4 regions of the Gottfriedia sp. OAE603 genome follow, and region 1 is predicted to be linked to each of the others. Evidence: riboswitches for the same ligand, from Rfam matches in the RefSeq annotation. Region 1 holds a riboswitch; each other region holds the start of a gene.

Region 1 (5,803 bases):
TATTAGTGGAAAAGTTGTTGAAGTAAACTCAAGCCTAGATGATAATCCAGAATTCGTAAACGAATCTCCATACGAAAAAGCATGGATGGTAGTTGTTGAAGCTTCTAACACTTCTGAATATGAAGAGTTAATGTCTGCTGAAAAATACGAAGAAATGATTAATCAAGATTAATTATCTATTAAGAGCGTCCAATTATGGGCGCTTTTCTTAATTTATGTGTATACTGTTAAATACAAAATACTATTTTTATGTTATTTTTTGTCTTGTTTTTGGGTTAGTTTATTTTCCTTTTATGAAAAAAAGGAAACAACAAACGAAAATAGAATATACTATATATATGAATTAAGCTTTAGAGTCCTTTACATTAGGTGATGCCCAGTGAATATTGAAGATCAAAGAAAAGTAATCATTGTCGAAGGTACTACTGATAAAAGAAAGATTCAGTCTATTATAAAAGAACCTGTAGATATCATTTGTACAAATGGAACTGTAGGGACAACTAAATTAGATGAACTAGCCGAAATGTTAGATTATAGAGAAATCTACGTGCTAGTTGATGCTGATGAGGCTGGAGAAACAACTGAGAAGATTATTAAAAAGAGAATTTCCTCAAGCGGAGCATTTGTATATCGACAGAAGTTATCGTGAAGTTGCAACAGCTCCAAGTCAACATTTAGCAAGTGTATTATTAGGAGCGGACATTTCCGTTTTTACAGACTATTTAAGAACAATTTAAGAGGATTAATGATATGTACCAGTGGACAAAGAATGAATTAATGCAACGTATAGAATCAAAAGAAACAACAATTTTATATATATATACCGCTATGTGTGGTACTTGCCAAGTAGCATCTAAAATGTTAGAAATCGTTAATGAAATACTCCCGAATTTACCATTATCTAAGCAAAATATTAATGATCTAACACAAGAAGCTCAGCACTGGAAAATTGAAAGTGTACCTTGTCTAATTATTTTCGACAAAGGAGAAATCAAACAAAAGATATACGCTTTCCAATCTGTTCCGTATTTACATGACTTATTAAAAAAATACAATCTGTATATTAAACGATGAATATTGAGAGACCGTGAAGTCCTCTTGATAATGAAAAATGACGACTAATTGACAAGTGATTAGTTGTCATTTTTTTATGTTTTTAAAAGGTTTTTTCTAATAGAATTTTGCTTTTTGGTTAAATAGAACTATATATACAAAAGTTGATTACAACGGAAGGTGCGAGACTCCTGTGGGAGATGCGGAAAGGCTGAGACCCCGGAGGTTAGCCGAGGAGGCTCAGCTTTCGCCCCACGGAAAGCGAGCAACCTGGAGTTGTAATCAACTAACACATTCTTAAGCCCGGAAATTTCAAAATTGTTTTATCAATGACTATATTTTATTACCCAACTTCTGACATATTTCTTGGGAAATAAGGTGAATGTTGTAGAATGACATGCGTTTATCCATGGTAATTGTCGAGCGAAAAGTAAAGAACATAACATCTATCTATGAGAAAATAGTTTTAAAGAATTCGGGAGAGGTGTAAACGATATGGAAATTAAGGAGTGGGTTGGACAAGCTAGAAATTTATTTATTAATAAAGAATATTTACAAATAATTTTACCGATTGAAGATCGAATTTTCGAACTAAATTGTCTTAATGAGAAGTCATATATCAAATTCAGTAAAAAAGCTCCATATATTGAAATATTAGATCGAGCTATTCCACAGTTAAGAATTAATTTAACGAAAGATGGTTGGAAATCGTTAAATTTAGGTAGGGAACGCTTAGGACTATTATTAAAGTTAAATGACGCTTCTTATGAGGGGAATTATCGATTATTATTACTCATTGAAACAATTTTTCAATATACGAGTGTGGAGAATGAGAAAAAACTTTTAGAAAATTGTTGACAACTTATGTCTAAGTTTGTAGAATGAAAACTACATTAAACAACCGAATATTTGATACGTTAACTCTTATCGAGAGAGGTGGAGGGACTGAGCCCTGTGAAACCCAGCAACCGTCAATGCTTGTCATTGAAATGGTGCTAATTCCTGCAAAGCAATTGCTTTGAGAGATGAGAGAAAGGATTACTTTTTATGTTAAACCTTTCTGCTCATGCGAGTAGAAAGGTTTTTTTGTTTTTTAAGACTAAAAAAGATATTTCTTACAAAAAATTGAAAAGAGTGTTGTTAGAATGTTTGAGAGGAGAAATCATGAATGATTCAAATAAATAATGTAAGTAAGATATATAGGAGTAAAAAGGGCACTGTAACCGCGGTAAAGGATGTTTCACTAACAATTGAAGCAGGCGAAATCTTTGGCATGATCGGATATAGCGGTGCTGGGAAAAGTACGTTATTACGAATGCTAAACGGACTTGAAATTCCAACAGATGGTGACGTAATCGTAAATGGAAAATCAATCACAAAGTGTTCATCAGCAGAGCTTCGAAAATCAAGACAGAAAATCGGGATGATATTCCAACACTTTAACTTATTATGGTCTAGAACAGTTTTAGACAATATACTTTTCCCGCTTGAAATTGCAAATGTTTCAAAAAAGGAACGTGTAGAGCGCGCAAAAGAATTAATCAAGCTTGTTGGCCTTGAAGGAAGAGAAAATGCATATCCTTCAGAACTAAGTGGTGGTCAAAAACAACGTGTTGGTATCGCAAGAGCATTAGCAAATAATCCAGATGTTTTATTATGTGATGAGGCTACTTCTGCATTAGATCCAGAAACAACTGACTCAATACTTTCACTACTAACAAGTATTAATAAACAACTTGGTATTACAATCGTTATGATTACACATGAAATGCATGTTATTCAGAAAGTTTGTCAGCGAGTAGCTGTAATGGAAAATGGAAAAGTCGTTGAAGAGGGTCATGTAGTAGATGTGTTCACTCATCCACAACAAGAAATTACGAAGAAATTCGTAAAGCAGGTTAGAGGAACAGATGAAGAGTTTAATCAACAAGTAATTATAGAAAGCAATGGGAATGATAAAACTTACAGGCTAACGTTTAAAAATGGACAAGCTAATCAACCCCATATATCTGAAGTAGTAAAGCACTTTGATATTGAAATCAATATTTTGCAAGGAAAAATTGTTCAAACCGCTGAAGGGTCATACGGAACACTAACTATTCAACTTGTAGGAGATTTAAATAACATCAAAGAAGCAATTTCTTACTTAGAATCAAAGCAAGTTGAAGTGGAGGTAGCGTAATATGACACAAATTTTTCCGAATGTTGATTGGGAAACAATGATCTTAGCAACACAAGAAACATTATTTATGACAGTAATAGCAGCATTAGCTACTTTTATTTTAGGGTTAATTATTGGTTTGCTATTATTTTTAACAAGTAAAGACCAGCTGTTAGAAAACAAATTGATCAACATGATTTTAGCTGGATTTGTAAATATATTCAGATCAATACCTTTTATTATTCTAATCATTTTATTAATTCCGTTTACAATGTTTATTCTGGGGTCAATGCTTGGTGCGAAAGCTGCATTACCTGCTCTAATTATCGGAGCTGCACCATTTTATGCAAGAATGGTTGAAATCGGATTACGTGAAATTGATAAGGGTGTAATCGAAGCAGCAAGAGCAATGGGAGCAAGCACTTTAACAATTATTTTAAAAGTTCTTATACCAGAAGCGTTACCTGCTATTATCTCAGGCTTAACAGTTACAACAATTGCGATAGTTGGTTATACAGCAATGGCTGGAGTTGTAGGTGGCGGTGGACTTGGTAACTTAGCATTTATGGAAGGTTACCAAAGATCAAATAATGAAGTAACTTTAGTGGCAACAGTCATCATCTTAATCATTGTATTTATACTTCAATTTATTGGAGATTTAATAACAACAAAAATAGATAAAAGAACTTAATTCAAATTAGGGAGGAAAAAGAACATGAATTTCAAAAAGATTACAGGTTTATTAGGAGCAGGCGTATTAGCTTTATCGTTAGCTGCATGTGGTAATGGAGAAAACGAAGCTGGTGGAAAAGGAAATAAAGAATTAGTAGTAGGTGCTTCAAATGTACCTCACGCAGTAATTTTAGAAGAAGCAAAACCTTTACTGAAAAAAGAAGGTATTGATTTAAAAATCGTAAAATTCCAAGATTATGTTTTACCGAATAAAGCTTTAGAATCAAAAGAATTAGATGCTAACTATTTCCAACATATTCCTTACTTAGAATCACAAATGAAAGAAAATGGATATAAATTTGAAAATGCTGGTGGAATTCATATTGAGCCAATCGGTGTTTACTCTAAAAAATATAAAAGCTTAGATGAACTACCAAAAGGTGGAACAATTATCATGAGTAGTTCGGTTGCGGATCACGGTCGTATGTTAAGCCTGTTACAACAAGAAGGTTTAATTAAAATTGCGGAAGGCGTAGACCCAACAACTGCTACAATTAAAGATATTGCTGAAAACCCTAAAAACTTAAAATTCAAAGCTGACGTTGAAGCTGGTTTACTTCCAAAAGTATATCAAAACAAAGAAGGCGATGCTGTTTTAATCAATACAAACTATGCGATTGATGCAGGCTTAAATCCGATGAAGGATGCAATTGCTTTAGAAGGTAAAGAATCTCCATATGTAAACATCATTGCAGTTCGCGAAGGTGACAAAGACAAAAAAGAGATCAAAGCATTAGTAAAAGTATTACACTCTAAAGAAATTCAAGATTTCATCATTGAAAAATATGAAGGTGCTGTAGTACCTGTAAGTGAATAAGTAGTCAAAAGGAAAACTCTTAGCAATTTAGCTAAGAGTTTTTTTGTTTTAGCAAATATCTTCTATTAATAATAACATGGTATTGTACTGATTAGTTTTTAACAAATATTTCATTTACAGCAGAAATAGGATTTCGTCCATTTATTACTTCTATAATATTTTTAGCCGCTACTTCAGACATTGCTTCACGAGTTTCATAAGTAGCATTTCCAATATGAGGTGTTAGAACAACATTCGATAATGTTTTTAATTCTTCCGTAATGGTTGGTTCAAATTCAAAAACATCCAAAGCTGCACCTGTAATCACACCATTTTTTAAAGCATTTACTAACTCTGCTTCATTTACGAGAGTTCCTCTTGCTGCATTTATAAAGAAGGCAGTTTTTTTCATTTTTGCAAATTCTACTTCTCCAAATAGATGATGCAGTTCAGGCTTATATGGAGAGTGAAGTGAAATGAAATCAGATTCTTTAAGTAAGTCCTCAAATGAAACATATGTTGCGTTAAATTGTTGTTCAATCTCTGGGCTTAACCTTCTAGGTTGAGTATATAATACCTTCATATTAAAAGAATTTGCACGCTTTGCAACTGCTTGTCCAATGTTACCGAAACCAAAGATTCCAATTGTTTTCCCTGAAACTTCAGTGCCTCTAAAGAATAATGGTGCCCATCCATCAAAACCAGTCGTACGGCATAACTCATCGCCTTCTACTACTCTTCTCGAAACTGCTAATAGGATAGCAAGCGTTAATTCTGCTGTTGCATCTGTAGAAACAAATGGAGTATTTGTTACGTGAATGCCTTTGCTAGTAGCATACTCAACATCAATATTGTTAAATCCAGCTCCATAATTTGCAATAATCTTCACATTTTTCGCTGCATCGATTACATTCTTTGTAATTGGGGTAGATAGTAAACTTAGAATTGCATCAGCATTTTTTACACTTTCGCAAAGCTCTTCTTCAGTGATTAGTCCTTCACCATTAAAAATGGTTAAATCGTACCCTTTTAAAAGTTCTTCTGCTTTTTCAGGTATTTTG
Region 2 (5,803 bases), 270 kb from region 1:
CTCACCCTTTAGATTTATCTTTAGTTATCTGAAGTGAAATCTGCTCCCAACCACTTTTTACTTAAGTTTGCTAGTGTTCCATCAGCTTTAATTTCAACTAATGCTTCATCTATAGAATTTGCCAATTTTTGATCTTTTGCGTCATTCTTTCTAAATGCAAATAATACATCTGCCTCTGTTAAAGCCGGTCCTACAGTTTTTAATTCACCTGTTGGATCTGTTAGTGATAGAACAAAATCGGCTGCAACTGTTGCATCCACACGTCCAGAGGTAATTTGTTGAACAGTATCATTTGCTCCACCATTTTGATAAACAATCTTAATCGCGTTATTATGTTCTTTATTATAGTTTTCTAGAATTTGTGCTTCTGCACTTGTAGCAGTTGTTAATACTTTTTTACCTTTTAAATCATCTATTGATTGAATCGAATCATTATCTTTTGCTACAACAATTTTATTTCTCCAGTGTGCATAGCTTACTTTGTTAAATAAGTACTTCTTTTCTCTCTCTGGGTTTTTTTCAATTTCATGAGCAACAAAATCAATTTTCTTTGTTTCTAAACTTAATAATAAGCTTGCGAATTCGTATGTTTTTAAATCAAACTTGTATTCTGGTAATCTTTTATCTATTTCCTTAACTAGTTCAACGTCAAAACCAGTTAAATTTCCATCTTTGTCGATAAAGCATACATTTGGAAATTGTGTACCCGTACCAACAACAATATTTTGTACTTTAGCTTTTGTACCTGAGGCCTCTGCACTTTCTTTGTCTTTATTATTTCTTAGCACCCCAGCAATAATTAGGACTAAAACAATTAGTATTGCAAATGTAATCGCAAATTTCTTCATCTTCATTTCCTCATTTCTCATTTTTTTAAAGTTTTGTTCCTTGTGGTCTTAGCGCTTGCCAAATTAACTCTTCTGAAAATTCTTCCATGGCTATGTTCAACCTTTCTGTTAATTCATCTGATAAAATAAACTCATTATTGTCTTCTCTTTTTATCCAATCATCAATCGCATAAACACCTGTTACAAAATGTTTTCCTCCAAGAACTGAGAGAACTGGCTTTAGTGCATACTCTAGGCTCAATAAATGAGCGATCGTACCACCAATAAATACAGGTAAAATGACTTTGTTTTTTAATCCATTTTGAGGTATCAAATCTAAAAATGTTTTTAATACACCGGAATATGATGCTTTATAAACGGGACCAGCAATCACGATTCCAATGGAATTTTCGATTTTATTTAGTGCTTCTTTTATTTCTGCATCTAGAAAGTCACTATTTATTAAAGACTCTGCTGGTAACTCCCTTATGTTAACTTGGCATACATTCAATCCCTCATATTCCCATTTCCTCTGTACATATTGAACGATGCCGTTTAATCTGGATTTTGTTGATGAACTTGATGAAATAATAACAATATCCTTCAAAGTATCTACCTCCTCTATGAAAATCAGTTAATACCTATATTTCTTATTGGTTAACTAGGAATTAATTGTTACCAACTTTATCATTGACTGAAAATTTCGTCAATCTAATTTCTAATAGAACTTTTCTATACAATTATTGAATATTTGAATTAGCCTATGTAATTTTTTACTATCTTTAAAAAAATTTGCTTGATCTATATGAGAATAATCAAAAAAAGAGTTGGCTATTTTACCAACTCTTTACTTAATTTAACTATTTCATTTACTAATTCGGAATACTCTCCTCGATTACAAAAGATATTAGTCTGTAAATAAATCCCCTTCGTTTCTTCAATATGGATAGGGTATAATAACCCGTCTTTCACTTCCTTCTTAACACTAATACTAGGCAAGAAGGCAATTCCAAATTTCTCTAGTATTAGCTTTTTGGCCATTTCTGAACTATCTGTATGTATTTTTATATTAGGTGGGGATTCTAGATTTTCAAACAAACGATGAATTCTAAGCCAATCTAAAGAACCACACTCAAAGAAAATAAGATTCTCCTTAGCAATGTCTTGGATGCTGATAGATTGTTTAGAAATAAAAGGATGGTCCTCATAAACATATAAAGTAATAGGATCCTCAAATAATTTAATAGATTGTAAACTAGGATGACTAATCTTCCTTACAAATGCAATATCAATTTCATTATTTAATGTCTTCTTCACCAATTCATCTGTACTACCCGTAATCATTTTATAATGTACCTCATCATTCATGACTGAGAGTTTAGGAATAATCTCGGAAATGACATAGTTTGAAACAGAAACTGTACACCCTATCTTTAATTCATTTGTTTGCGATTTTTTTTGATTTATATGCATCTTACCCTTTTCATAAATTTGCACGACTTGTTGTGCATAAGGTAAAAAACGTTTTCCCTCTTCTGTGATCATCACTTGTTTTCCAGTTCGATGAAAAAGCTTGCAGTTTAATTCTCTTTCTAATGATTGAATTCTAGCAGTAACAGTTGGCTGTGATAAAAATAAAGAATCTGCTGCTTTATTAAAACTCCCATAGTGAATCACGTAAATAAACGCTTCAATATTTTCGATATTCATTTTCATCACATCCCAAACATATTTTCATATCATTGATATAACATTTAATACCGTTATTTTATTCATATTTTTTTGGTTAATGTCGCACTAATTCCTATTCAAATAAAAACTTACATTTTTTTAGACGATCCTAAAAACTCTGCTAGAAGACACGCCGGCTTGATGGGGCGTTCTCTAGAAATCTTATTTCAACTGTATGAACAGAGCCATATAATTAATGAACTCTATTGTGCTTTTTTTCATTCATTACTCGAGTATATTCTTCTTCTAACTCTGATAGCGTAATTTCAAATAAATGAGATGATTCTATTTTATAAACTCCAACTTTGATCAACTTGTTGATTAGATCATTCTTTCGAGTTTCAACCAATTTTCTTAACATATTTTCCAATTTAAATCCTCCTTACAACACAAATATTTTTATCTATTCTCTTTACAAAACTTTACTTTTCTTATAAGAATACTTGGTATTATTATTATAAAAATCCATCTGCCTCCTTTAAACAACATATTAAAAACCCTCTCAATAAGGGATATCCCCTGGAATTGGCAAGGTATGATAAAGAACCCGTTGCCGAGGTATCCTTGGGCCAGTCCCTGCACCTCTTTTGGATAAAATATTATTTATTTTATTATGCAAGCATTACATCTCTAAAACACTTAATAAAAAAAATCCTCTTCTAAGATAGAAGAGGACTAGATTAAATATCATCTCTTCTTATCTTTCAGGTATTACCTGATGGAATTAGCACAGTGTTCAAAAGAACCTGTTGCTGAGGTATCATAGGGCCAATTCCCTCCACCTCTCTGGATAAGATTATTTTTATGTATTTATATAATTTCCGACTGATTGAACCAAGATTAACCGATTTAAAAAATTGAGTCAACCCATTTTATAAATGTTAGATTTTTCAGTTATTTATAACGCTGTATTTTAAAGATTTATTATCTACTACAAGTCTTTTCATTTCCATAAAGTCTAAGTAACTTATTCTTTTGGTTTAGTCATTTTTTCTGGTTTAACAATCCGGTCAAAATCCTCTTCTGTAAGAAATCCTGTTTTTAAGGCTGCTTCTTTTAGGGTCGTACCTTCTTCATAAGCTAATTTGGCAATACTAGCTGCTTTTTCATAGCCGATGTGAGGATTTAGTGCAGTTACTAGCATAAGTGAATTATTTAAATGACTTTTTATGACTTCTATATTTGCTTCTAACCCGTTCGCACAATGCTCGTTAAATGAGTTCATCACATCTGCTAGCAGTCTAATCGACTGAAGAAAATTATAAATAATAACTGGTTTAAACACATTCAATTCGAAGTTTCCTTGACTCGCAGCAAATGCGATCGTCATATCATTTCCTACGATTTGAGTTACGACCATAGTCATTGCTTCAGATTGTGTTGGATTTACTTTACCTGGCATGATTGAACTTCCTGGCTCATTTGAAGGGATCATTATTTCACCAATTCCACTTCTTGGTCCACTCGCCATCCACCTTACATCATTCGCAATTTTCATTAGATCAGTAGCCAGTGCTTTGAGCGCACCATGAGTATAGACCATTTCATCATGGCTTGTTAATGCATGAAATTTATTCTTTGCTGATGTAAATTCATATCCAGTAAACAAACTAATTTCTTTTGCAACCAGCTCACCAAACATGGGATGTGCATTTAGGCCAGTTCCTACCGCAGTTCCACCAATAGCAAGTTCGTTCATAAATTTCATACTGCCCAATATCATTTGCTCATTTTTCTCAAGCATACGATGCCATCCACTAATTTCTTGCCCTAAAGTTAAAGGCGTTGCATCTTGTAAATGCGTTCGACCTATTTTAATAATATGCTGATATTGATCTGCCTTTTGCAAAAAAGTATTTTTCAGTTCATTTAAAGCAGGAAGTAATTGTTTATTTAATTCAATGATAGCTGCTATATGCATTGCAGTTGGAAATGTATCATTCGAGCTTTGTGACTTATTCACATCATCATTTGGATGAATGCTCTTTTTACTTCCAAGTGCTTCAAGTATTTGATTTCCTCTATGTGCGATTACTTCATTTACATTCATATTTGTTTGCGTACCGCTACCAGTTTGCCAAACTACAAGAGGAAAATGTTCATCTAGTTTTCCACTTAGAATTTCATTTACAGCTTCAATTATTGCATCTGCTTTTTCATTATCCAATTTACCTAGCTCTTTATTTACCAATGCTGCACACTTTTTTATGATTGCTAATGCATGTATTAATTGAACTGGCATTCTCTCAGTACCTATTTTAAAGTTTTGAAAGCTTCGCTGTGTCTGTGCTCCCCATAATTTATCTGCTGGAACGTTAATCTCACCAATTGAATCTTTCTCAATTCTATACTTCAATTTCTGACCTCCTGACGAACTTACGATGACGAATCAAACCAATCATGAAGCTACAATGGAAACACCATCTTAGTTGCCTTTTTTCACATACTATTATTCTGCATTTAATAAATAAATATTATTAAAGTAGGAGTTGAATACCTTTAGTGAAATAAATTCTCAGCAAAAAACTTACATGAGAATTTTTTTAGAGATTTTGGACATGATTAACTATGTGTAATTTTGACGTGAAAAGGTAAAACTATTAAATAGGCTCCATATTCAAAAAATGATCAGCTCCGAATACGATAGTGGGAGTTTGGTGAAGAAGTAGTTAAAATAGATTTATTTTCATTAAGATAGTTGCTTCCTTATTCGAGAAAAACTACTAAATTTGATGTTAGTGAACATACATTTTAAGCTTCTTCTTTTTGGGGTATTTCATAAGAAAGTAGGTATAAACATGAGTGAAAACTTTTTTGCAAACTATAAAGAATTTGTTGTTCCACCTCAAGATCGACAAAAAGTTGAAAATGAAGAGTTTAACCCTAAGGATTATGCCTCTTATTATATTCTGACCCTTTCTCTTAATGACTCCCTTATATCAAACTGGAAAGAAGCAAAAGATTATGAAATAGATATACAGAAAAGCATTTTGAAAGTATTAAAAGAGTTTAATGAAAAACAGATTGGTCATTATCATCTTAGGTTACTTGAGTTAGAGAATGATAACTCTTATTTTGTCATTGCTTTGTCTTGTAAAAATGAAATTCATGAACCAATTGAAATGATTTCCGATTATATAGAAAAAATGATTTCAACGCCTTTTTATATTGGACAAAACTGGTACAGGATTATCGGGCATAAAGGTAGGGTTGAACGTAAAATCTTTCATATTACTTTAAAGGAA
Region 3 (5,803 bases), 1.1 Mb from region 1:
AACACATAGGTTATGTTTCCTAAATTAGTCGTTTCTGCACTTAATGCGCTTGTCCAGTTGATAAAAATACCACACAGGAAAATCCCAAGCGAATACCCGATCGAAATAATAATAGCCGAAATTGTAATTCCTTTAGGGAAGTTTCGTTCAGCATTTTCTGTTTGATCTACTAATCCACCGATTGCTTCTAACCCTCCATAAGCAAAAATAGCAAAAACAACAAATGATAAAACAGCTAACGTCGAAAGATAATTAGGATTTGGAGAATGTGTGAAAGCTGAAAAGTCATTGATTGGTTGCGCCAATTTTCCGCCATTTAATATAAAAATGATAAGACTTGTAATCAATAACACTAAATTTAATGAGGTAACGGCGACTCCACCAATAGATGTCACTTTACTAATTTTTTCGATTCCTTTTGATGCGAAAAATGTAACGATAAACATCCATAGTAAAGCTAATAGACCGATAGACTGAGTCGATGAAAGACCAAGAATTGATAAATTTTGTGTTCGGTCTGCCCCAAAAATAAACGTGGACAATGGAATCCACACCTTCGAAGCAACGCTAACCATCCAAATGACATAAGAGGAAAACCACATAAATGTCCCGATAAATGCAAATCTTGGACCGACTGAATCTGACATCCACGTATAAATCCCGCCTTCAGATTTTTTATATGCAGCACCAAATTCTGCCATCATAAAAGCGAAGGGGATAAAGAATGTAATTGCAGAAATTAAATACCATGGAATTGCGCTATATCCCATCAAATAAAATGCGGTTGGAATATTGGCAAATCCATAAACAGAAGTAAACACCATTAAAATTAAACCAAGTAACGAAAGTTTTTTACTCAGGGAGAATCACCTCAAAAGTACAAATTGTCCTGAAAGATATAGGAGTAAGCTTATTTTCTTCAAAAAAATTGAAAAAATACAAAGAGGGCATGTGAATAGAGAAAAGAAAGTGCTTATTAAAAGAGTTCGAAAAGAAGTGGAAAAATAAAAAAGGGAATAAGTTCAAGATCATTTCGACCTTAAACCTTTTCCCGAATTTTAACGTACAATTTTTTTATTAGCCTTGTGTTACTTGCTCTTCATAAATTGGTACCCATCCTTCAGTAGTAACAAACAGTCTAACTGCTACAACTTTGCGATCTTCAGCTAGCGTGAAGTAATGGCGTACATTTGGTGGTACTGAAATTAAGTCACCAGGGTTTAGGTTAACATGGAAGAACCCTTCGTTACCTTCAATGATAAAAGTACCATGACCACTTACAATAAAGCGCACTTCATCGTCAGTATGGTGATGCTCACGATTGAAATTCTTTAACAACTCATCCAAGTTTGGAGTTGCATCTGAAAGTGAAATGATATCACTTGCTAAATAGCCGCGACGAGTTGAAATACGATCAATTTCAGTTTTAAAAGTTGCAAGAATTGAAGATTTTTTCTTCATCAGAAAGAATGAATTTTTCTCTTAAAGATGGATCTAATTGTTCAATATTCCAGTTTTCATAAATAACACCTTGTTCTTCTAAATAAGACGTAACCTCAACATCATTTGTAATGTGAAAATCCTTTTTCTCTACCCAAATATTTGCCATTTTTTATTCCTCCATTAGATTCAATTTTTTATCAAAAGATTATTTAAACTTCCTTGTAATGCATATTGAAATAAAAATTCATAAGCCTCTAAGTGTTTTTTTGCTTCAAAAGCTGAAGTACCCCAAACTGTAATTCCATGATTATGGATGAGAACAGCTCCATGATCATTTTTAATATGAGGTAGAAATTCCTCTGCTAAAGTAGGGATATGAGCATGGTTTTTGATAATCGGAATCGTTATTTCCTCATCTTCCTCCCATAAACCTAAAGCCTTGATAATTTCAATTCCTGAAAATGATAATTCTTTTTGCGCAGGAAAATCCTTTGTGATCAGATTGTTTGCGATTGTATGAACATGTAAAACACAAGTCGCATTAGTGTGCAAATAGATTAATCGATGCAAAATGCTTTCTGCAGATGGTTTTTTCGTTTCATCCCAAATGGATTGATCAAATTCGTTTAAAAGTAAAAAGTCATCATACATATGTTTTGTTTTATCTTTTCCGCTTGTCGTGACTAAGAAATTTAAAGGTGCATCATTTACCTTGATTGATAAATTACCACTCGTACCTAAAAACCAGTCTCTTTTTGCAAGAGTTTGTTTTATATCACGAATTTCATCGTAACGTTTGAAAAATTCCTTCAAACTAAAACCTCCTTGTGTAACGCCGTTTGAATATCATGAAAATTTGTAAAGGGAATATAAGGTAGACTTAATTCCTCACATTTTTCTATTAAGAAGTCTCTTGCAAAAATTAAGTTCGCCTCTTTAGCAATTTGTAAATCGGTAATGGAATCACCAATTACAATAATGAAATCATCTGAACTACTAAACTTTCTCATAACTGAGGGCTTACACATACCACAATCATTTGAACAATGCGTATCACAAGAATGATCCCAATGGATGATCACGTTTTCGCCCGAAAAATCAGTTCGATTACATAACACATCCGAAGAGGGGAGGTAGTCAGCTAAAATGGGATGAACAAAAAAGTCTAAACCCCCACTTACAACCTTTAAATCATAATCGCTTTGTTTCACAAATTGAATGAAATCTTGAAAACCCTCTCTAATCTTCGTACTTTCTGTAACAAACTTAGTCATTTCTTCTTTTTTTGATGAAGGGATTGTAGAAAACATTTTTTCTACGCCTTCACGAATCGATATTTTTCCGCTTAAAACATCTGATGTTAAGACTTTTGCTGATGGTGAAGCGAATTGCTTAATTAAAGTTACGATGTTATCGCCTTCAGTGATTGTTCCATCAAAGTCACAAAATATTTTTATTGCCATTCTTTTACCCCCATAGTTGCAAAGCCTTTTGAAGTGAAGTGTCTGGAAGTGCATATTCATTTAATTTAATTCCAGAAAGTGTTGCGGTAATAGCTTCTCTAAATGCATTCCCTCCGCCAATCGGACCATCTGGATGCCCATGAATTCCACCGCCTGCATTTATAACTTGGTCAATTCCGAAATCTTGAATTAAACTTGGAACTAAACCTGGATGAATACCAGCGGATGGAACCGGGAATGTTTCTTTTAACCCATTTTGTACCGTAAGATTTTCTGCAATTTTTAATACAGTTTCTTTTTGTAAAGCAACAGACCCGTAAGGAGAAGGGAATAAGCTAAAGTCTGCTCCAGCAACACGTAATAATTTCCCTAATAATAAACCTGCATCAATCCCGTAAATAGGGGAAGCACTAAACGCTCCCGATACAGCAGGATGTGCCATGATCGGTATTTGAATTGATGGATCCTCGGCTAAACTTTGAAGAACATCAATTCCATATGAGAAAACATTTAATAAGAATACATCAGCACCAGCTTCTGCAGCTTGTTTTGCTTTTTCTTTTAATTCGTATGTACGACCAGTTAAATTAACCGCATATAAGGTTTTATGACCAGTTTTTTCATACACTTGCTGTAAGACTTTTTTACCTTGCGTAACTCGTTCTGTTAATGAAGTCACTGTATCAAATAAAATTTCATCGTCTTTAATTAGATCTACTCCACCTAATGCTTGTTTTTTTAATTCCTCTGAAATGTATTGTATATCTCTACCGATCACTGATTTGAAAATACTCATCAATAACGGACGATCATACACATCAATTTTTTCTCTGATCCCACTGATCCCAAATTTTGGTCCTGGGAATTGCTTTAAAATATCATCAGTAAAATTCAAGTCTACTAATTTAATTTCTCCATCAAGTGATAATTTTCCAAAAACAGTAGTTAAGATTGCTGGAATATCCAATGAAAAATTTAAACTAGGATAATAGATTTCTATAAAGCCTTTTGTTGGTCTATGACCAAAGTATTCGGTAATATTGTCTTCACATTCGACTTCACGAATTGAAAGTACCTTACCTTTATGTTTTTGTAATTGAATTTGATCATTTTGAGGCAAAGATGTCCAAGAACCAACTGTCAATCCAAGTGCTATGGACTCTGCTTTTTTTTCTAAATGATGATTTTTGTCATAAACCTGGTACGTTGCAATTACACCACTCATTTCATGACCTCCTCGGGTAATTAGTGAATAAAAAACAAAAAACCTCTCACAAGGAGAGGTATACCTACACCTTATCTGTCAGCAAAATGCTGCGAGAATTAGCACCGTGCTATGCAATATAGCCGGTTGCCGGGTTTCATCGGGCTCGGTCCCTCCACCTACTCTGAATAAAGTAAATATTTAATTTTGAATTTTTAACATAATCGCATTATTTCACGAACAATTGGAATTGTCAAACATTAATTGTTTAAAAATATCTCAAGATTTTTTAAACGTGAAATGGCTTCTTCTAATCTACTAGTGTCAGTCAACAGACCAACTCTAACGTAGCCTTCTCCAAATTCACCGAAACCATTACCAGGCGCAACAGCAATATGAGCCTTTTCTAGTAATAGATCTGCAAATTCGGATGATGTAAATCCATTTGGTACTTTAAGCCAAGCGAAAAATGAACCAGCAGGGGCAGTTACATTCCATCCGATTTCTCGGCAACCATTGATGAAAATATTTCTTCTTTCTTCGTAAAGCGATAATAATTCTTTCACACTATCCTGTGATTCAGTTAATGCAGCAGCGGCTGCTTCTTGAATTGCAGGAAATAAACTAACATAAAGATGGTCTTGCAATAAATTAATCGCTGAAACCACTTCTTTATTTCCAACGGCAAAACCAACTCGCCAACCTGCCATATTATAAGTTTTAGAAAGTGTGTAAATTTCAATACCACACTCCTTTGAATCAGGAGTTTGTAAAAAACTGATTGGCTTTTTACCATCAAATCCAAAGGCTCCATAAGCGAAATCATGGCAAACTGTTATTTGATTATTTTTTGCTAATTGAACCGTTTCTTCAAAAAATTCTGATGTAGCAACTGCACCAGTAGGATTATTAGGATAATTTATAAATAATATTTTACTAGCTTCTAAAACTTCTTGAGGAATCTTTTGATAGTCTGGTAAGAAATGATTTTCCTCAATCAACGGTAAAGTATATGGTACTGTTTTTGAAAGGGCAATTCCTGATAAATAGTCAGGATATCCTGGATCTGGAACTAAAATTGTATCGCCTTCATCACATAAACATAATGGCAATTCAACTAAACCTGCTTTTCCACCAAATAAAATGGCAACTTCTTCCTCAGGATCTAGATCAACATCATACTCGCGTTTATAAAAATCAACGATTGCTTGTTTTAAACTGCTAATTCCTCGAAATGGAGAGTATTTATGAGTAATAGGATTTTCTACTGAATTTTGTAGAGCTTTTATAATATGATTTGGCGTTGGTTGGTCTGGATTTCCTTGACCAAGATTAATAACATCATGACCATTTTTAATAGACTCATTTACCTTCATAACGAGAGAGGCAAAGAATTGCTTTGGTAGATTTTCTAATAATTTACTAGGTTTCAAGTTCATCACTCCAAAAAAATATAGTTCATTGATTTGTATGACTACAAGACTTACATTTCAAACAATGAATATTGCAATAACTTTCACCATCATATATGCTCATTTTAAAAATGTCTATAAAATTTAGAATAGGGTGAATATAAATTGATTAAGATTGCATGTATACAATCAGACGTTGTTTTAGGGGATTCTATTACTAATTTCATGAAGATGAAAGGCAAAATCATTGAGGCAATTAATCAACATGCAACAGTAATTGT
Region 4 (5,803 bases), 1.3 Mb from region 1:
TACGTTCCGCTGATACTGCCATTCCATCTTCATCAATCGTTCCGACGACAACTGCAGCACCATACTTATGGATTAAAGGACAGATTTTTTCAAATCGTTCTTCAGCATCTTCTAAATTAATAGAGTTTATAATTGCTTTACCTTGTATATACGTTAATGCGAGTTCAATTACTTTTTCATCAGTCGAGTCAATCATAATTGGAACCTTTATTTTATTCACCAGTTGTTTTAGAAAATTCTCCATATCATCTAATTCTTCACGGTCAGGATCAGCCATACAAACATCGATGACATGTGCACCTTTTTTAACTTGTGCTCTTGCAATTTCTGCTGCTTCTTCATATTTTCCATCAGCTATTAAATTCTTAAATTTTCTTGAGCCAATAACATTCGTTCTTTCACCAACGAATAAAGGTCTCATACTATCATCATAAATAAGAGATTCTAAACCACTTACTGCATGATCTGTTCTCTTTTTTAATTGACGAGGTTTGATTCCTGTAATAGCTTCTTTCATTGCTTTAATGTGTTCAGGTGTTGTGCCACAACAACCACCTAAAATATTGACCCAACCTTGTTCGGCAAAATCACGTACTTTGTATGCTAATGATTCCGGTGACTCATGATAATGTCCATCCTCATCAGGTAGTCCTGCATTAGGATAACAAGATACATAAGTTTCAGATAACTCAGATAATGACCTCACGTGGTCTCGCATAAATTCAGGACCAGTTGCACAGTTTAACCCGATAGAAATTGGCGAAATGTGCTCAATCGCTAAATAAAACGCATCAATTGTTTGACCAGCAAGTGTTGTACCCATCGGTTCGATCGTGCCTGAAATCATTACTGGAATTGTTTTATCTAACTCTTTAAATGCATTACTAATTCCAATACACGCAGCTTTAACATTTCTCATATCTTGACATGTTTCAACTAATAATAAGTCGACACCACCATTTAATAGTCCAATAGCCTGACGGAAATATGCAGTAATTAATTCCTCAAACGTAACGCCACCAGTGACACTAATTGCTTTTGTCGTTGGGCCCATTGCACCAGCTATAAACACATTTTTCCCAGAAGATTCTACTGCAGCTTTCGCAATCTTAGCAGCTTTTTCATTTAATTCGATATCTAAATGCTGTAAATTGTAATCAGATAAAACGATATTTGTAGCTCCAAATGTGTTTGTCTCAATAATATCTGAACCAGCTAGTATATATTCTTCATGGATTTCTTGAATGATATCTGGACGAGTGACAACTAAATATTCATTACACCCTTCTAGTTCTTCACCACCAAAATCTTCAGCTTGTAAATTTCGTTGTTGAATCATCGTTCCCATTGCTCCATCTAGGAGTAGAATACGTTCTTTTAATGCTGCCTCTAATGCTTTCATAATTGAATCTCCTCTTTTTTACGAGTTTTAGTGTATTGGATTAGTTCTTCAGTAATTTCATATTTTAAGAATGGAGTAATCAAATAGATTCCATTAAACTTATCAATTGCATAATCTACAAGTTCTTTTGCGATGTTTTTACCTTCTTCTATTGCTAATAAAGGATCATTGATATCAATTCGATTTCTAACTTCATCTGTCAAGGTAATTCCTGGTACTTCATAATGAATAAAGTCAGCATTCTTTTTACTAATTAGTGGCATGATGCCAATAAAAATTGGCTGATTGATATGTCTCGTAGATTCATACAAACGATCGATTGTTTCTAAATCATAGACAGGCTGGGTTAAAAAGTAATCTGCACCCGCTTCAACCTTCTTTTCTAGTCTTTTAATAGCAGCATCCATTTTCCTAACATTTGGATTAAATGCAGCGGCTACAGAAAATCTCGTACCGTTTCCTAAACTTTTTCCGGAATATAGTCTACCTTCATTCATTTCTTTGATCATGCGAATAAGTTCAAACGAGGCCACATCATATACCGATGTGGCACCAGGGAAGTCACCTACTCTTGCAGGGTCACCAGTAATGGCTAATACTTCATTTAAACCTAAAGTCGACAGTCCCATTAAATGTGATTGAAGACCAATCATATTTCGATCTCGGCAAGTTAAATGTGTAAGAACAGGAATATTTAATCGTTGTAACATTGACGCAATGGCTACATTTGAAATCCTTGGTGAAGCTAACGGGTTATCAGCTAATGTAATTGCATCTACTCCTGCGTTATTTAAAGCCTTTGCCCCTTCAAAAAATCGTCTAGTTTGTAAAGTTTTCGGTGGATCCAGCTCAGCAATAATAGTAGTTCTTTGTCTTGCTTTCTCTGCTAGCGTTACATTTTTTTGTTCTGGCTGCTTTGGTATTTTTATTGTAATCATTCGATTGTTGACTTCTTTTTTTGTGACAGGCTTTAAATTATCTATTTTATTGCGTAATGCGGCAATGTGTGCGGGTGTTGTACCACAACAACCGCCAATTAAACGAACGCCTTGTTCAATAAAAGGTTTTGCCATATCTTCAAAATATTCTGGATTTGATTTATATACATATTTACCTTCTTCATACAAAGGAAGACCTGAGTTTGGAAATGCCGATAAAAATCCCTTTTTCGGTAATGCAACCGTATTTAAAGATTCAATCATATGAAGTGGACCTAAATGACAATTGATTCCGACTACATCCGCTCCTAAATCTACTAATTTAGGGAGGATTTTTTCAATATATTGACCGCTTTGCATCACACCGATTTCTTGTAAAGTCACCTGTGCAATGATTGGAATGTCTGTGCGCTCTCTAAGTAAGGTAACAGCATCATATAATTCATGTTCATCATAAAAGGTCTCAAGCATGATTCCATCAACACCTTCTTCAAGTAAGGCAGATGCCTGCTCTAACAACATGATTTCTCTTTCTAACGGTGTTGCAAAGGTTGACCCAATGTATTTCATACCACCAATACCACCTAGTATGAGTGCTTTTCCTTTAGATGCTTCTCTTGCATTTCTGACGGCCATTTGATTGATTTGTTTAACTAATTTTTCCAATCCATGCTGTCTTAATTTCCCAGCATTAGCTCCGTATGAATTTGTTTGAATGACCTCCGCACCAGCATTAATATATTGTTCATGAATATGGATAATTCGATCTCGTTCAGTAATGTTTAGTTCTTCAAAGCAACTATGTAATCCCCCAGAATATAATAGAGTCCCCATAGCTCCATCACCTAATACAATTCCATTATTCAATTTTTCCAACAGTCCCACTTGATCACTTCCCTTACATACAAAAATAAAAACGCCATTCTTTCTAAAATGAAAGAATGACGTTATCTACAATCCACGCCTTATCTCTCATGTTAAAAACATGCTGGATTTAGCACTTTTTAGCTAAAGCTAAAGTTGCCGGGTTTCAAAGGGCCAGTCCCTCCACCACTCTCGATAAGGAATATTCAGTTATTTTTAATATGAATAGTTTACTATACTTAACCAATTAAAGAAACATATTTTATGAAAATTTGAAAAATAGACATATTTTATTATTTTTCGAATCACTTAGTTTACATAATAATATTATTTGATAAAAAACTGAAACTATATACATAATAAAATTATTTTTGAACATAATGCGCTAATGCGAGTAATGGATATATATGTTGATAACTATGATAATGAATATAAAAACCACCTGGTAAACCGAGACCTGTTGGATACATTACTTCTTTTTTTGTTTTATCTTTTTGAGCCAGTAAATATTGAATCCCTCTTTTTATCGCTTTATCTTCTTTATCTACAATCGTTAATAAGGCATCAATAGCCCATGCTGTTTGACTAGGAGTACTATACTTTAGCGGTACATATCTTTGCTTTACAGCCGAATAACCAGACTCTCCCCAACCTCCATCATCATTTTGCGCACTGATAAGCCATTTAGCAGCTTTTTGAATTGCTTCATGATTCTTCGGTATTCCGATTGATCGTAGTCCAGTGATAGCAGCCCATGTTCCATAAATATAACAAATTCCCCATCTACCATACCAGCTACCATTTTTTTCTTGGTGCTCAAATATCCACTCGCTCGCCTTTTTAACTTGTTCATCATTTCGATCAATTGTTGTATAGTTTCCAATAAATTCTAAAACACGACCTGTTAAATCTGCCGTCGATGGGTCAATGATGGCATCCTTGGCATTTTCTATTGGTAAATAAGTTAACCATTTATTTGTTACATTTTTTTCAAATGCGCCCCAACCACCATCATGATTTTGTAAGCCCAATAAAAACTGAATCCCTTTTTGCCATTTTTCAAGTTGGGTTGAGTCTGAGATAGCACTTCTTGTTAATGCCCTTAATGCTGCACTTGTATCATCATTATCTGGAATAAATGAATTTACTTCTGAAAATCCCCAACCTCCAGGACTGATTTTCTTTGCATGCTTCGACCAATCACCTTTTAAGATTTGCTGTTTTTTATTTAAATAATCAACGGATTTTTTAATTAAAGTATCTGTCGGGGAAACGCCTGCTTCTTGTAATGCATAGGAAAGTAACGCTGTATCCCAAACCTGTGAGGGAGAATTTTGAATATGAATACCATCTTCGGTTTCAAATGAAAGTGAGATTAAACCACTTAATGCTTGTTGAATTTCATTTGAGTTAGTTTCATATCCAAGAGCTAGTAATGCGTATATCATATAATATGTTGAACTAGCGTAGCTATAAAATGTACCGTTTGTTTCAATTCTTTCTAATATAAATTTTTCAGCTTTTTCATATCCTTTATCATGAAAATATAGTGGATATGAGGCAAGCTTCTTACCCTCTTCTACTAAAAAGTGAAAAAATGAATTTCTCTCATCGTCAAACCACTCGATCTCTTTAGTAGCATGTAAATGATCTAGATTAATTGGATGATTAGATTTAATAATAAATCGTTTATTAATACATAAAATCATTGGAATTAAATGAACTCGGGCATAACTACTTAGTTCAAATAAACTGAGAGGAAAATTGTCTGGGAGCAGAAAATAGCTCATCGGAAAATGAAAGAATGTTGGATATTGAATGAATCCATGTATCGCTAGAATCATTTTTGTCATAAAATGTACTTTTCCCAGCCCACCATTTGAGAGTATAAATTTTTCTGCTTTCTTCATATTAGGATGATCTTTTTCTAATGTGTTAGAGACTAATAATGCAGCATATGCTTGAACAGTCGCGGATAGATTCCCATTTTTTTCATCTTCATATAATTTCCATGAGCCATTTTCTTCTTGTAACTTGATCAAACGTTTTGCAATATTTTCACATAATTCTTTTTCTTTATCTAATAATGCTAAATCACTTAAAAGAATTAACATAAAGCAATCTGTCATAATCGACCCTTCAAAACAATATTCCCAAGACCCATCTGTATTCTGATCTTTTCTTAATAAATTTATGCGCTCATTTAAATTTTGAATAACTTCTTCCTCGAGGTTCAACAGTTTCACCTCAAATCTTTCAAGATTTAAGTATGATGGTATTTATCCATCCTACTTTTCTTTTCACTAGATTCACCTTCAATGTCAACCAATCTCTTATTCTTCACTTTAATTTCAGATACCAAGCTTAATATAAATACAAAAAGACTCAAAGGGAACACAATAATTTTATAGCCAAACAAGGTAAAAGCAGGAAGAATATCTAGAAAATAACCCAAGGAAAATAAAACGATAACTAGTAATATATTAACCCCTATTACAGTGAGTAAAGCTTTAAATGCCGAGTTTAAGCTAATTGAATACTTCAAAATGATCACACTCCATTACAAATCTATGTTAATCATAGAAAAATCATGAATGAA

Evidence for each region. A riboswitch is a leader RNA that binds a small molecule or an ion and turns the genes downstream of it on or off. The one in region 1 is predicted to bind S-adenosylmethionine.
Region 2: it holds a riboswitch for S-adenosylmethionine, as region 1 does, so the genes downstream of both, ABID96_RS04150 (Fur-regulated basic protein FbpA) here and ABID96_RS02800 (methionine ABC transporter ATP-binding protein) in region 1, are expected to answer to the same signal.
Region 3: it holds a riboswitch for S-adenosylmethionine, as region 1 does, so the genes downstream of both, mtnW (2,3-diketo-5-methylthiopentyl-1-phosphate enolase) here and ABID96_RS02800 (methionine ABC transporter ATP-binding protein) in region 1, are expected to answer to the same signal.
Region 4: it holds a riboswitch for S-adenosylmethionine, as region 1 does, so the genes downstream of both, ABID96_RS09325 (bifunctional homocysteine S-methyltransferase/methylenetetrahydrofolate reductase) here and ABID96_RS02800 (methionine ABC transporter ATP-binding protein) in region 1, are expected to answer to the same signal.

The regions. Positions count from the first base shown of each region.
Region 1 covers NZ_JBEUNN010000001.1:574,928-580,730, forward strand. The annotation lists gene gcvH (glycine cleavage system protein GcvH) at 1-172, shown strand, start outside; partial or broken gene ABID96_RS02785 (toprim domain-containing protein) at 386-737, shown strand; gene ABID96_RS02790 (thioredoxin family protein) at 751-1,074, shown strand; gene ABID96_RS02795 (hypothetical protein) at 1,549-1,911, shown strand; SAM riboswitch class I at 1,975-2,085, shown strand; gene ABID96_RS02800 (methionine ABC transporter ATP-binding protein) at 2,222-3,235, shown strand; gene ABID96_RS02805 (methionine ABC transporter permease) at 3,237-3,905, shown strand; gene ABID96_RS02810 (MetQ/NlpA family ABC transporter substrate-binding protein) at 3,930-4,763, shown strand; gene ABID96_RS02815 (2-hydroxyacid dehydrogenase family protein) at 4,855-5,803, opposite strand, start outside.
Region 2 covers NZ_JBEUNN010000001.1:840,317-846,119, reverse strand. The annotation lists gene ABID96_RS04165 (transporter substrate-binding domain-containing protein) at 21-848, opposite strand; gene ssuE (NADPH-dependent FMN reductase) at 874-1,434, opposite strand; gene ABID96_RS04155 (LysR family transcriptional regulator) at 1,659-2,537, opposite strand; gene ABID96_RS04150 (Fur-regulated basic protein FbpA) at 2,752-2,919, opposite strand; SAM riboswitch class I at 3,055-3,156, opposite strand; SAM riboswitch class I at 3,253-3,355, opposite strand; gene fumC (class II fumarate hydratase) at 3,526-4,914, opposite strand; gene ABID96_RS04140 (hypothetical protein) at 5,357-5,803, shown strand, end outside.
Region 3 covers NZ_JBEUNN010000001.1:1,660,565-1,666,367, forward strand. The annotation lists gene yjeM (glutamate/gamma-aminobutyrate family transporter YjeM) at 1-860, opposite strand, end outside; partial or broken gene ABID96_RS08190 (cupin domain-containing protein) at 1,078-1,609, opposite strand; gene ABID96_RS08195 (methylthioribulose 1-phosphate dehydratase) at 1,630-2,256, opposite strand; gene ABID96_RS08200 (2-hydroxy-3-keto-5-methylthiopentenyl-1-phosphate phosphatase) at 2,253-2,906, opposite strand; gene mtnW (2,3-diketo-5-methylthiopentyl-1-phosphate enolase) at 2,911-4,131, opposite strand; SAM riboswitch class I at 4,200-4,305, opposite strand; gene ABID96_RS08210 (aminotransferase class I/II-fold pyridoxal phosphate-dependent enzyme) at 4,371-5,552, opposite strand; gene ABID96_RS08215 (carbon-nitrogen family hydrolase) at 5,691-5,803, shown strand, end outside.
Region 4 covers NZ_JBEUNN010000001.1:1,872,442-1,878,244, reverse strand. The annotation lists gene metH (methionine synthase) at 1-1,402, opposite strand, end outside; gene ABID96_RS09325 (bifunctional homocysteine S-methyltransferase/methylenetetrahydrofolate reductase) at 1,399-3,225, opposite strand; SAM riboswitch class I at 3,303-3,406, opposite strand; gene shc (squalene--hopene cyclase) at 3,570-5,441, opposite strand; gene ABID96_RS09315 (hypothetical protein) at 5,468-5,749, opposite strand.